One region of the Rahnella sp. RcJ3 genome, then DNA from elsewhere that is predicted to be linked to it. Evidence: predicted binding sites of a transcription regulator. Region 1 holds the regulator's gene; the other holds the start of a gene.
The links. Region 1 encodes CRP, which controls carbon source genes, mostly activating them, when cyclic AMP is high. Its sites were predicted from a motif close to ATGTGANNNNNNTCACAT; they were not measured.
Positions count from the first base shown of each region.

Region 2: the regulator CRP is predicted to act here: its motif matches at 2,371-2,388, upstream of DXU84_RS12595 (CidA/LrgA family protein).

Region 1 is NZ_QSNX01000014.1:97,935-105,467, reverse strand. It holds gene DXU84_RS18275 (ureidoglycolate lyase) at 1-239, opposite strand, end outside; gene allS (HTH-type transcriptional activator AllS) at 454-1,368, shown strand; gene DXU84_RS18265 (phosphoribulokinase) at 1,504-2,373, shown strand; gene DXU84_RS18260 (OsmC family protein) at 2,377-2,784, opposite strand; gene crp (cAMP-activated global transcriptional regulator CRP) at 3,147-3,779, shown strand; gene DXU84_RS18250 (YccS/YhfK family putative transporter) at 3,841-5,916, shown strand; gene DXU84_RS18245 (aspartate aminotransferase family protein) at 6,612-7,533, opposite strand, start outside.
Region 2 is NZ_QSNX01000008.1:153,191-160,723, forward strand. It holds gene DXU84_RS12580 (GNAT family N-acetyltransferase) at 1-281, shown strand, start outside; gene DXU84_RS12585 (amino acid ABC transporter permease) at 297-1,211, shown strand; gene DXU84_RS12590 (amino acid ABC transporter ATP-binding protein) at 1,227-2,072, shown strand; gene DXU84_RS12595 (CidA/LrgA family protein) at 2,432-2,836, shown strand; gene DXU84_RS12600 (CidB/LrgB family autolysis modulator) at 2,829-3,524, shown strand; gene flgL (flagellar hook-associated protein FlgL) at 3,829-4,791, opposite strand; gene flgK (flagellar hook-associated protein FlgK) at 4,819-6,471, opposite strand; gene flgJ (flagellar assembly peptidoglycan hydrolase FlgJ) at 6,612-7,533, opposite strand, start outside.

The sequences.
Region 1 (7,533 bases):
GCCTGTGAACCGAGCGGGTGTTTTTCGAGTTGCGTCACCACAATGGGCAACGGTGCTGGCTGGGCGCGGTTGATGCTCACCAGCGGGCGATCCTGCCCGAGGATTTCCACGTTGGTCAGATCGTGGTACCGCTCAACCTTGCCGTCGTTGATATGAAAAAAATCGCGACCTGTCGTCTCAATCACATCGCCGTAAACCGCGAAGGCCGCCTGGGTCAGCGGGTAAACCGGAAGTTCCATGGCATTCATCCCTGCATTTAAAATAAAACCGGTGAGATAAGCCCGCCAGATTGGCGGATTTATCCTCAATGCAATTACTGTAGAAACTTTTTCCAACTTGCTCAATCGAAATATGGAAAAAGATTCCATAAAATTGATGAAGTCCACAATTCTCATCAGGTTAAATCTATAAAATCTTTTTCATTCAATGCATTAACATTACTTCAGGTGACCTATGCTGGATGAGGAGTCGATTAAAACCTTTATGCACGTCGCACAAACAGGCAGCTTTTCCCGCGCGGCAGAGATGCTGCATAAAACGCCTGCGACCATCAGCTATCGAATTAAGATGCTGGAAGACAGTGCCGGGACGTTATTGCTCAACCGCACGACCCGCACGGTGTCGCTGACGCCCGCCGGACAGCATCTGCTTGAACGATGTCGCCAGTGGCTAACCTGGCTGGAGGGTGTACCGGCAGAACTGCAGCAGATTAACGACGGCATTGAGCGCCAGCTGAATGTGGTGGTGAACAATCTGATGTACTGCCCTGAAACTCTGGCGGCGTTATTAAGCTGTCTGACGCAGCGCTACCCGTTCACGCAGTTCACTTTCACACGGCAGATTTACATGGGGGTATGGGATACGCTGCTGTACGAAGATTTTCAGCTGGCGATTGGCGTCACCGGCACCGAATCCCTTTCTAACGCCGTGAATCTGCTGCCGCTGGGTGAAGTGGACTGGGTTTTTGTTCATGCGCCCTTTCATCCGCTGCAACACATCACTGGCATGCTGGAAGAAGCGGTGTTGCGTCAGTACATTGCCATCAATGTGGAAGACACCTCGCGCCATCTGAACAAGCGGGTAGCCTGGTTGCTGACCGGGCAACGGCAGATCATCGTGGCAGATGTGGCGACTAAACTGGCCTGTCACCTGAAGGGCATGGGTATCGGTTTTCTGCCGCGCCATCTGTGCCAGCCGTATCTCGACAGCGGCGAGCTGATCGCCCGGCAAATCCGCTATCCGCGCGCCCCTTCCCCGCTCAGTCTGGCGTGGAAAAAGGAGTACACAGGCAAGGCGCTGCATGACATTGTTTCTCTGTTCCACCAGAAAGACCCGCTGATCCAACCGTTGCTGGCGGGTTTAGAATAGTGATGCCCTCTTTGGCTTCGCGAATAAATATGGTAACAATAGGCTTAATTATGCGCAGCCTTGACGCCAGATCTTCGACCACAGAAAAGACCGCGTCTCGCCTGCCTGCATCACCTTTATGGAGAACAGCGCATTATGTCAGCCAAACATCCTGTTATTGCCGTGACCGGTTCGAGCGGTGCAGGCACCACGACCACCAGCGTGGCATTTCGTAAAATATTTCAGCAGCTTGGTTTGCGTGCGGCGGAACTGGAAGGCGACAGTTTTCATCATTTCACCCGTCCTGAAATGGATGCGGCAATACGCAAGGCGCGCGATCTGGGACGTCATATCAGCTACTTCGGGCCGGAAGCCAATGACTTTGGTTTGCTGGAAAAAAGCTTTATCGAATACGGTAAAACAGGCACTGGCCGTTCACGTAAGTATCTGCATACTTATGACGAAGCCGTTCCCTACAATCAGGTGCCGGGTACCTTTACGCCGTGGCAGGCGTTGCCGGAACCGACGGATATTTTGTTTTACGAAGGGTTACACGGTGGTGTGGTGGCGGACAAAATTGACGTTGCCGCGCAGGTCGACCTGCTGGTCGGCGTAGTGCCTATCGTCAACCTCGAATGGATCCAGAAACTGGTGCGCGATACCGGCGAGCGCGGGCATTCCCGTGAAGCGGTGATGGATTCCGTCGTGCGTTCGATGGATGACTATATCAATTACATTACGCCGCAGTTTTCCCGCACACACATCAATTTCCAGCGGGTACCCACCATCGACACCTCGAACCCGTTTGCCGCCAAAGCCATTCCGTCACTGGATGAAAGCTTTGTGGTGATTCATTTTCAGGGACTGGATGACATCGATTTCCCGTATCTGCTGGCCATGCTGCAAGGGTCGTTTATCTCGCACATCAAAACACTGGTGGTGCCGGGCGGCAAAATGGGGCTGGCGATGGAGCTGATCATGGCGCCGCTGGTGCAGCGCCTGATGGAAGGCAAGAAGATCGAGTAAACTTTATTCGGCTGCAATCACTTCAAAGCTGTGGGTGATTGTGGCTGCTTTCCCCAGCATCAGAGACACAGAACAGTATTTTTCGGCAGACAGGCTGACCGCACGTTCAACAATCTTATCGGTCAGATCCTTACCGGTGACGATAAAATGCAGATTGATGTGAGTGAACAGACGCGGCGCTTCTTCGCGGCGTTGTGAGGTCAGCTTCACTTCACAATCACGCACGTCATTACGACCTTTTTGCAAAATTGACACCACGTCGATTGCACTACACCCCCCTGCGGACATCAGTAACATTTCCATCGGGCTTGGGGCTTTATCACCCGCGTTTCCATCCATTGAAATCTGATGACCCGATGCAGACTCACCTAAAAATGTCAGTCCTTCAACCCATTTGACACGTGCATGCATGAACTATTCTCCCGGTGAATAAACTTGTCGAAATCTGCTCTCAGAGTACCCTTTCACCTAAAATCTGGCAACGTAACCCGATCGCCATCATGCTGAAGCGAGACAACAGAAGACAGCATCTCAAACCTGTGCTACAAACAAAGCCGAAACATACTTTCCAGTAAATTGCGGTGACGGTTTTTGCGGTTTAAGTACAGAACCCACGGTGATGACAGCAATAAACAGGCTGTTGCACTCCGACATCCGCTTGCAGCATTTCTGGAGAGTTATATGCTGAAAGGGCGCTTTGGATTTGAAGTGCCGTACAGGGAACTCTGAGCCCTGTGATTTTGGGCAGCGATAACAACAGAGGATAATAGCAAATGGTTCTCGGCAAGCCACAAACAGACCCGACTCTTGAATGGTTCCTGTCTCACTGTCATATACATAAGTATCCTTCTAAAAGTACGCTGATTCACCAGGGTGAAAAAGCCGAAACGCTTTACTACATCGTGAAAGGGTCAGTTGCTGTCCTGATTAAAGATGAAGAAGGCAAGGAAATGATACTGTCCTACCTTAACCAAGGTGACTTCATCGGTGAGCTGGGACTCTTCGAAGAAGGTCAGGAACGCAGTGCCTGGGTACGTGCTAAAACTGCCTGTGAAGTGGCTGAAATTTCATATAAAAAATTCCGCCAGCTGATTCAGGTTAACCCGGATATTCTGATGCGTCTCTCCGCGCAGATGGCCAACCGTCTGCAAGTGACGTCAGAGAAAGTCGGCAACCTTGCCTTCCTTGACGTTACCGGTCGTATCGCTCAAACCTTGCTCAATCTGGCTAAACAGCCTGATGCAATGACCCATCCGGACGGGATGCAAATCAAGATTACCCGCCAGGAAATTGGCCAAATCGTCGGTTGTTCACGTGAAACAGTCGGACGCATTCTCAAAATGCTGGAAGATCAAAGCCTGATCTCCGCACACGGTAAAACGATTGTCGTTTACGGCACACGTTAATCCCTCAAAAATTGGCGCGGCAAAACACTGTCGCGCCTTTTTTATGGGCTAAGCTTTACCCATGACGCTATGGCGAAGACTGTTTTACCATCCTGAAGTGAACTACGCGCTGCGCCAGACGCTGGTGTTGTGCTTACCTGTTGGCATTTGCTGGCTGTTTGGCAATTTGCAAATGGGCCTGCTGTTTTCCCTCTGCCCGGCCTGTTGTAACATCGCCGGTCTGGATACCCCGCATAAACGCTTTTTCAAACGCCTGCTCGTCGGCGGTTCACTCTTTGCCGTGAGCAGCCTTCTGCTGCAACTGATGCTCGAAAGCTGGCATATACCGCTGCCGCTGATCATGCTGTCGCTGGCGTTACTGCTCGGCGTCACCGGTGAAATCAGCCCGCTGCATGCGCGCCTGCTGCCCGGTGCGCTGGTGGCGACTATCTTCACGCTGAGTATGGTGGGCGTGCGCCCGATGTGGCAGGCCCCGGTGTTGTTCGCCGCTGGCACAGCCTGGTACGGATTGTTTAACTGGGCGTGGTTTCGTATTTCGGAAGAACAGCCGATGCGCGAAACACTCAGCCAGCTCTATCTGCAACTCGCGGATTATTTCGAAGCCAAGTACAGCCTGCTGACGCAACACACCGATCCCGAAACCGCGTTACCCCCACTGCTAGCCCGCCAGCAGCAGGTTATCGACCTGATTGCCCTGCTTTATCAGCAATTACACATGTTGCCCCAGCACGGACATCATCATCACCATAAGCGGCTGTTTCAGCGTTTTCAGGTGGCGCTCGATTTGCAGGAGCACATTACAGTGAGCCTGCATCAGCCGGAAGAAGTGCAGAAACTGGTGGAGGAAAGCCATGCCGAAGCGGTTATCCGCCGAAATGCACAGGTGATTTCCACCCGTCTTCGGGTGATTGCCGACGATATTCTTTATCACCGTTTATCCGGGCGCTTTACGATGGCCAATGAGCTGACCGCGCTGGAGAAAATCGCCGCGCGCAACCCGGACAATCCGGTAGGTCAGTTTTGTTATTACCATTTCAGCCGCATTGCCCGTCTGTTACGCACACAGCGGCCGTTGTACAAACGTGACCTGATGAACACCCAGCCGCGTTTGCCCTTCTGGCCCGCGCTGAAAAGCTATCTTTCCTTCAAATCCGTGGCACTGCGTAATGCCGCACGTTTGGGCATTATTCTGGCGATTGGCAGCAGTCTGGGTCTGTTCTTCAATTTGCCCAAACCCTACTGGATCTTGCTGACTATCATGTTGGTCAGCCAGAACGGTTATAACGCCACGCGGGTGAGGATCCAGCACCGTGCACTCGGTACGCTGGCTGGATTGCTGATTGCCTCAGGCTTGCTCAAACTGGAACTGCCGGAAGGCACCACGCTGCTGTGCATGTTGCTGATCACCCTGTTGTCCTATACCGTTCTGCGCAAAAACTACGGACTGGCGATGGTCGGCATGACGGTGACTGCAGTGTATACCCTGCAATTGCTGGCGATGAACGGCGTGCATTTTCTGGTACCACGACTGGTCGATACCCTGATCGGCTGCGCGCTGGCCTTTGGTGGCACTATCTGGTTGTGGCCGCAATGGCAAAGCGGTTTGCTGCGCCAGAATGCACACCAGGCGCTGGAAATCTATCAGGACGCTATCCGCCTGCTGCTCGAGGAAAGCCCCGACACCGCCAAACTGGCGTACACCCGTATGCAGGTCAATCAGGCGCACAATAAGCTGTTCACTTCGCTAAATCAGGCGATGCAGGAGCCGGGTTTTAACTCACATTATCTGGCGGATATGCGTTTGTGGGTGACGCACAGTCAGTTTGTGGTTGAGCATATCAACGCGATGACGATCCTCGCCCGCGAGCATTACATGCTGCCGGAAAAACTGGCGACGGAGTATTTACAGACCTGCGAAATCGCGCTGCAAAGCTGTCAGCAACGACTGCTCTACGACGGGCCGGGCAGCGAGAACAACCTGTTTAATGCGCCGGAACTTCACCCGGATATGCCACTGACAGAAATGGAACGCCATCTGCGGCGCGTAATTTCACATCTCAGCGTGATGCATACCATCTCGTCACTGGCGTGGAAGCAGAGGCCGCATCATGGGATCTGGCTGACGCGGCGGGCGTGAAGGGGGAGACCCCTTTCAAATCCCCTTTTTACTGGCTTGCAGCCAGACTGCTTTTTGAAATTGCGAATATCTCGGTTTCTCAAGTACGGATGCCGTGTACTGACGTTCTTTTAAACGGATTGAGAAAGTTTCGGTTTTTCAATTGCCGTGTTCGCTTAACTCACCGAGCCGAAACCGACCAAAGAGGGCTAAGACGAGCCCTCTTTGGAATCTCCACGTCTTAAACTGCGCGCTTCGCTCGTAGGCTATGTTCCAGCAACCACAGCGACAGGCTGGAAATCTTGCCGCGTTGCGGTTCCTTCTCTCGGTCTTCGAGCCACTGGTCTCGAAGCCGCTCCGTTCAGCAAGATTTCTGAATCGCCCGCAGGATTCTAAATTCAAAAGCAGAAGGGTTTTATCTTTTAGAAATGTCGATTGGCGTGCTCAAAAATGGCACCGAATGAACGGTTCGAGACCTATGGCTCGAAGCCTGAAATTCGGGAATCGCGCAGCGATGACATTTTGCGCCACACACTAATGCGCCAGAACATGTCCGCCGTGCCCGCGACAGCGCGCAGTGAAAAAGCGAAGGGAGATCCAAGAGGGAAAAAGCACTTTTCCCTCTTGGTCGGTTTCGGCGCGAGAGGCCATGTGATAAATGTTAGTGAGAAACCGAAATTGTCTCGATCAAGCGTTTAAAGACGAAGGCGTGGGGCTCACCCCCCGCAAACTTTCCCCACGGCTTTCTCAAACCTTTCCATCCCTTCTTCAATATCCGCGAAGTCGATAACAAGCGATGGCGCAAACCGCATCACGTTTGGTCCGGCGACCAGCATCATCAATCCGAATTCTGCCGCGGCGGCATGGAATTCTCCGGCGCGGTTTTTATACGCATCAGAAAGCTCGGCGCCGATCAGCAAGCCCTGACCGCGGAACTCGCTGAAGATGTGATATTTCTGGTTGATGGCCTCCAGCGCGCTGATGAATTTCTCGCGGCGCTCGTTGATCCCGGCCAGCACGTCTGGCGTATTGATGATATCCAGCGCGGCTTCAGCGACGGCGCAGGCCAGCGGGTTACCGCCGTAGGTGGTGCCATGTTTGCCCGGTTCCATCACCGAGGCCACGTCTTCGGTTGCCAGCATGGCGGAAACCGGGAAACCGCCGCCGAGCGCTTTAGCAGTGGTCAGGATGTCCGGCGTCACGCCGTAATGCATGTAGCTGAACAACTTGCCGCTGCGCCCCATGCCGCTTTGTACTTCATCCAGCACCAGCAGCGCCTGATGTTTGTCACAAAGCTCACGCAGACCTTGCAGAAACGCTTTGGTCGCAGGTGTGACACCGCCCTCCCCTTGCACAGGCTCGACAACAATGGCGCAGGTGTGGTCGTCGATCACCGCTTTTACGGCATCCAGATCGTTGAACGGCACGTGCACAATATCAGCGGGTTTCGGGCCGAAGCCGTCGGAGTATTTCGGCTGGCCACCCACGGAAACCGTGAACAGCGTGCGACCGTGGAAGGCATTATGGAAAGCGATGATCTTACTTTTGTACGGGCTGTGACGGTGCGAAGCGTAATAGCGCGCCAGTTTAAAGGCCGCTTCGTTGGCTTCAGCGCCGGAGTTGGCGAAGAATACGCGG
Region 2 (7,533 bases), on a different contig from region 1:
AACGCATCTGGACTCACCGCGCGCTGCGCCGTCAGGGACTGGCACAAAAAATCCTGCATGAACTGGAACGTCGTGCAGCCGCGTACGGTTACCGGCGGGTATTTCTCACCACCGGATTCCGCCAGCCCGAAGCGGTCGGATTGTATTTGTCCCACGGTTATCAGCCGCAATTCGACACCCGCCTCGATCCGGAGGTCTATTCCCGGCCACCGTATGACGGGCGCCTGCCGTTTACCAAAACGCTGAAGGCGGACGTGCCGGTCACGTCATCTGCAACGTAACAGAAAGAGAAAATGATGAGCGAAAATGCCCCTTCATCTGTGAATCATCCGCCGCTGAAAGTGGTGCCCGCGCGCTATCCGTGGCGTCTTGCCGGTGCGGTTTTTTCGGCGTTTATTCTGCTGGGCATCATCCAGTCGATTGCCACGAATTCCCGCTGGGAATGGGGCGTATTTCGTCAGTGGTTTTTTGATCCGGTGATCCTGTCCGGGCTTGGCAAAACCCTGTTGCTCACGCTGCTGGGCACCCTTTTTGGGGTGATTTTCGGCACGGCACTGGCCCTCGCCCGCCTGTCGAAATCCTATTTACTGAACGCACTGGCCTGGGGGTATATCTGGCTGTTCCGTTCCCTGCCGTTGTTGCTGGTGCTGATCATTCTCTACAACTTTTCCTATCTCTACGACAACCTTTCGCTCGGCATTCCGTTCACCACGATTTCCTTTTTTAGTACCCCGACGGTGGATTTGCTGGATCAGTTTTCCGTCGCCGTGCTCGGTCTGTCGCTGGTGCAGTCGGCCTATACCGCCGAGATCATTCGCGGCGGGATTTTAGGGGTAGAACACGGCCAGCATGAAGCTGCGGCCGCGCTGGGATTACCGACCTACCGCCGGACCTTCCGCATCATTTTGCCGCAGGCGTTACGTTCAATTCTGCCAACCGGTTTTAACGAAGTGATCAGCCTGGCGAAAGGCACATCGATTGTTTACGTCCTGTCGATGCCGGAACTGTTTTACACCGTGCAGGTGATTTACAACCGCACACAGCAGGTGATCCCGCTGCTGATGGTCGCCACCATCTGGTATCTGCTGATCACCACCGTGCTGTCGGTTTTGCAGTATTACGTCGAACGCTATTTCTCCCGCGGCACCGTGCGTCAGGTCGCGCCGACACCCTTGCAGCGCCTGCGTCAGTGGCGCGTCGCCCGTTCTTAATAAAGGGAAAGCACTATGTCAGAAGCCTTTGATTTATTCGTTAACCGCCCGCAGGAAGCGCCTGTTGAGCAGCTGTTTCCACGCAAACCTCAGGCTGCTACCGTCGGGCGCATCGAAATCAATAATTTGAGCAAATACTACGGCGCGCACAAAGCGCTGGATAACGTGAGTCTGCGCATCGAACCGGGCACCGTGACCGTGATCCTCGGCCCGTCCGGCTCGGGGAAATCGACCCTGCTGCGCACGATTAACCATCTTGAGCGCGTCGACGAAGGTTTTATTCAGATTGACGGCGATTACATCGGCTACCGCCGCAAAGGCGATACGCTGTATGAACTGAAAGAGCGCGCCATCCTCAAACAGCGCACACATGTCGGTTACGTTTTTCAGAATTTCAATTTATTCCCGCACATGACGGTGCTGGATAACATCATCGAAGCGCCGGTGGTTCACGGTCTGCTGAGCCGCAAAAACGCCATCGCCCGTGCCTATGAACTGCTCGACACGGTCGGTCTGCGCGAAAAAGCGCACGCATGGCCGCGTCATTTGTCCGGCGGACAGCAGCAGCGCATCGCCATCGCCCGTGCGCTGGCGCTGAATCCTAAAGTCATGCTGTTTGATGAACCGACGTCCGCCCTCGATCCCGAACTGGTTGGCGAAGTGCTGGATGTGATTAAGAAGCTGGCGCAGTCGGGCGTCACGCTGGTGGTCGTCACCCATGAAATCGGCTTCGCGCGCCAGGTGGCGGATCAGGTGGTGTTTATGGTGGATGGTCGCGTGGTTGAAAGCGGCGCTGCCGCACAGGTGCTGGAACGGCCGGTTCATGCCAGAACCCAGGCTTTCCTGGAGAAGGTGCTTTAAGACTGGCAAATTTAGTATTTCTTAAGACCGGGAATATTTCGGTTTCTTACGTGCAGTGCTCATTTGACGCGCTGCGCCGAAACCGCCCGGGAGGGAGAAGTGCTTTTCCCTCCCGGATCTCCCTTCGCTTTTTCAACCAGCGCTCCGCTCGCTGGCTATGTTTCAGGTATCACCGCGACAGGCTGGAACCTCTCATTCAGCAAGCTTTCTGAATCGCCCGCAACCCACAATCCGTATTTTCCCCGTTTACCAAACGCCATTTTGGAATACACTTCATTCCTAAATTTCATACTCCGTTTTGTGGCGCAGATCACATCTTAATTGTATGATGAATACATTATTCAACTGGGTGATACACCATGAGCACCGCAATCTCTCTGGTATTCCAATATGTTCGGGCGTTTATTCTGATTTATCTCTGTTTATTCGCCGGGAATGCGATTTCATCTCTTTTACCGCTCACCATTCCCGGCAGCATCATCGGCATGCTGATCCTGTTTGGTTTGCTTTCAACCCAAATTCTGCCGTTCAAATGGGTCAAACCGGGCTGTAATGTTCTGATTCGCTATATGGCGTTACTGTTCGTCCCTATCGGCGTCGGGGTCATGAATTATTACGAGCAACTGCGCACGCAGTTCGGGCCGCTGGTGGTGTCGTGTCTGGTCAGTACCCTGATTGTATTGCTGGTTGTCGCCTACTGTTCCCACTATATCCATGGCGAACGCGGTGCGGTGACGGATAAAGCGGAGGATAAAAATGATTGATATATTGTGGTCGCTGCCGCTGACGCTGGTGGTGTTTTTCGCCACCCGTAAGCTCGCTATTAAACTTAAAATGCCGCTGCTCAACCCGCTGCTGATGTCGATGGTGGTGATCATTCCGCTGTTGCTGGTCACCCATATCCCTTACGCGCGCTATTTCGCGGGCAGCAAGATCCTCAATGATCTGCTGCAACCCGCCGTCGTGGCGCTGGCGTTTCCCTTGTACGAGCAACTGCATCAGATCCGCGCCCGCTGGAAATCCATCATCAGTATCTGTTTTATCGGCAGCGTGGTGGCGATGGTGAGCGGCACCGCGATTGCATTATGGATGGGAGCAACGCCGCAAATTGCCGCATCGGTATTACCGAAATCCGTCACCACGCCGATTGCCATGGCCACCGCGCAGTCGATCAATGGTATTCCGGCCATCAGCGCCGTGTGCGTGATTTTCGTCGGCATCCTCGGCGCGGTCTTTGGTCATACGATTTTGAATGTTCTGAAGATCACCACCAAAGCCTCACGCGGGCTGGCGATGGGTACCGCATCACACGCACTGGGTACCGCCCGCTGCGCAGAAATGGATTATCAGGAAGGCGCATTCAGTTCACTGGCGCTGGTGATCTGCGGCATCATCACCTCCCTGCTCGCCCCGTTCCTGTTCCCCGTCCTTCTCGCCCTCTTCGGTCATTAACCCATAACGGGCACAGATTCCTCTAACGGGTTCGGATTGTATCAAGGCGGCAACTGAGCGAATCCCCGGGAGCTTACAATAAGTAAGTGACTGGGGTGAACGAAGGCAGCCAACGCAGAGACAATTTGAAGCAGGACGAGGAAAAAGTGTATGTCACTTAAACCTTAGAAAAAGTGACATACAAAGCTGAAAGTACCCGGTTTAAGTACAGTCAGAAAAGAATCTGCCGGTCTGCCGTAAAAGCAGACAGGCAGCGATAACGAAGAGATGGAGCCTGGCGCGTAAACTTACGCGCCGGAGAGTATTACGAATTCATCTGGAACAGTGACATACCCTGCATGGCGCTGTAGGTCTTATAGGATGCCTGAAGCGCAACCTGCTGCAAGGTGTAGGTCGAAATTGCTGAGGTCCATTCGGTATCGACCAGATTACTGAGTTTGGTCGAGTTCGATACATCGCGGTTGTCGCCCAGTGTATCGAGATTATCCAGTTCGGACATCTGCGTACCCAACTCTGAACGCACGGAAAGCACGTTGTTGAGTGAGTTACTCAGGCCACGGTTAGCTTTATCGATGGCATCGGTGTATTGCGTATCCGTGGTGTTATCCGCCGATGGCGTTCTCAGCGCAGTCAGCGCACCGTCGATGGTTTTGAATAAATCTGATTCGCTCGGAGAACCGTCCGGTTCGGCTTTCGCATCACCGGTTAAGGCATTAAAAATCTGGTTACCGGTATGGTTGATGGTCATGGTACGACTGGTATCAACCTGCTGAGTAATAGACGTCGTGCCCCCGGAATAGGTTACCGCACCCGTTGTGGCGTCCTGCGTATAAGGCGGAGTATCACTTTTGTAACCGGCGAAGATGAAGCGGCCGTTACCGTCGGTGCTGTTCGCCAGGTTCACCAGTTGCGATTTCAGGCTGTCCAGTTTAGTCGCCAGAGAAGAACGGTCGTCATCGCTTAAAGAACCGTCACCGGCCTGAACGATCAACGTCTGTGCATCCTGAATGGTCGAGGTCACGCTGCTTAAAATCGACTCTTCCTGACTCATACTCTGGTTAGCAAAGGTACGGGCCACGGAAAACTGGCTGTTCTCCGATTGCGCCTGCCGTACCAGCACCGCCTGCGACGCCGCCAGCGGGTCATCCGAAGGCTTGCTCACTTTGCTGCCGGTCGACAACTGTAAACCGGTCGCCTGGAAGCGGTTCTGACCATCCAGTACCGCATTCATGTTTTGGTTGTAAATCATATTGGTACTAAGACGCATGGCATCAGTTCCTTATCAGTTCTGGGATCAGCGAATGTTGATGATCGCGTCGAATATCGTCGAAGCCGTCTGCACGACCTGCGCGTTCGCCAGATAATATTGCTGGTAACGTTGCAGATCGCCGTATTCTTCATCGAGGTTAACCCCGGAGATAGACTGCTGTTGAGCGGTGAGCTGCGTGACGATATTCGCCTGTGAGGTGCTGGTGGTGGTCAGCGTGGAAACCTGGTTACCCACGTTACTTACCATGCTGGCGTATGCGCCCGACAGGGTGGATTTACCTTCCACCAGTTTCGCGGTTTGCAGATTCAGCAGTTTCTGCGCGTTGGTGTTGTCACTCACGCCGCTGTCTGCCGCACCCGCTGCGGCGATCAATGAAGAATCACTGATAGCCAGATTCATGCTGCCCGCAACATTGCTGACCGTTTTGATGGTGATGCTGTCATTGGTATTCGGCGTGCCGGTGACGGAAACCGACAAGCCATCGAAATTCATCGTCGGATCACCGTTGCTGTCGGTGCCCGCCGTCGGGGTGATTTTTGCCCCGTCGGAAACGCGGGTTACATCCCAGCTGGTGCCGTTGTAAGCCATGGTGTAATCGCTGGCTTTCACCGCGGCCGTGTCGGTATATGCCACGCTCAGTTGGGCGCTGCCGGTATTTTTGGTGTTGCTGACCGTGGTCGCGCCGGTGAAGGAGAAGAAGTCCGTCCCCGCGTCACCGTTGAGGTCAAAACCGGCTTTGTTGGTGGTATTGAAGCTGTCAGACAGCGCCAGCGCCAGTTGCCCGAGCTGGTTAATGGCCGGTTCCAGGTTGTCTTTACGGAAAGCCAGCGTGCCGCCGAGCGAACCGGTGGTCAGACGGCTTTCCTGAATTTCAGAAACCGAACCGTCCGGTTGGGTCATGCCGACCGTCAGTTTGGAAGGATCGGCACTGGACGGCATCGCAACCACCGTTTTGGCGTTGCCGCCGCTCACCAGCGGCGTGCCGTTGGCGAATGAAATATTGTAAGTATCGCCGTCCTGCTGGGTCACGACCACACCGGTGACGTTGTTCAGCTGACTGACCAGTTGATCACGCTGATCGAGCAAGGCGTTAGGTTCCTGTCCGGTGCTGCCACGCGTCGCGGTGATCTGACTGTTCAGTTTGGCAATCTGCGACGCATAGGTGTTGATCTGGTCAACATTCTGCGTGACTTGCTGGTTAACGGCGGTATTCATGTCGTTCAGGTATTTGGCTGAACTGTTGAACTGCGCGGTTAAACCCTGTGCCTCACCCAGCACTGCCTGACGAGCCGCACTGTCGCTGGCATTGCTGGTCAGCGTTTGCAGGCCTTTAAAGAAGGTCGACATGGTGGCATCGATACCTGTGGAACTGTCGCCGAGCAGGTCATCGATAGAGCTGGCCTGATCAAGCTGCGTTGACAGCGCGCTGCCGGTTGCGCTGGCACCCAGAAGCTGCTTCACCACGAAAGAGTTGTACTCACGATTCACACCGGTCACCGTCACACCGTTGCCGATATAACCGGCAGGAGTAGAGATGCCATTACTTTGCGTAATAATGGCGGTCTGGCGGTTATAACCGGCCACACTCACGTTAGCGATGTTGTTCCCGGTGGTACTGAGCGCCGCCTGCGCTGCGTTCAGTCCGCTCATTGCGGTATTAATTAAGCTACTGGACATGAGTGACCTTTTGGCTGCCGGTGACTTTTTACCACCGTGTAATTAAGGAAGCTGAGCCGGGGGTTTCCCCTTTTCCCATTCTGATCGTGTTATCGGCCTGCACCGCTAAAACTTGAGAAAAAAAACGAGGATTTGCGGGTCTAGAAGATATCTTTTAAATCATGGCTATAGGCTTTCACCGCCTGCTCGCCCGCGCCTTTGATTTTCTGGATCACACTCACCAGTTTGTCGGCATAATTCGGGTCGGTCGCGTAACCTGCACGTTGCAAGGCATGCGCGGCTTGTTCAGGAGTACTGGCCGAGGCAACCTGCGCATAACGCGGGTTGTTGGTGAGCAATTTGATGTAGTCGCTGATGGCTTCCACATAGGAGCCGTACACGCGGAAACTGGCCTGCACTTTTTTCGCCACGCCGCTGGTATATTCCGTGGTGGTGATTTGGGTGGTCGGACCGTCCCAGCTGCTGCCCGCTTTGATACCGAACAGGTTGAAGCTGCGTTTGCCGTCGGCAGTCGGGATCTCGCGCTGCCCCCAGCCAGATTCCAGCGCGGCCTGCGCCATGATCAGCTGATGCGAAATCCCGCTGTCTTTACTGGCGACCTGTGCCGGAATGGTGAGGCTGGAAACGAACTGTCCGCTGTCGGCTGGCAACGGTGCGCCGCCGGTGGTGCGGTCCGGCGCAGTCGGAATGACTTTGCGCAGATACTGTTCCATTGCCTGCAACGGCATGGTTTTCAGCACTTCGCCGTCCAGCGCCATCGGCACCGTTCCCGCCAGTTCTGACGGTTGCTTGCTGCCACCGGTCAGTTGTTCGACCATCATGTCGGCCATGCCCAGCCCTTTGTCGGACATGTCCTGAGCAATTTGCTGATCGTACATCGATGTATAAAGTTTGGTGGATTCGTTATCCAGAATCCCCCCTTGCGGCAGTGCCTGACGCATGCTTTTCAGCATCATCTGCACGAACACCCCTTCAAACTGCTTCGCCACTTCTTTGATGTGCGCCTGAGGATCCTGCGCCACATCCCGCTTCAGTTTGTTAAGGGATTGCGTGTCATACGCC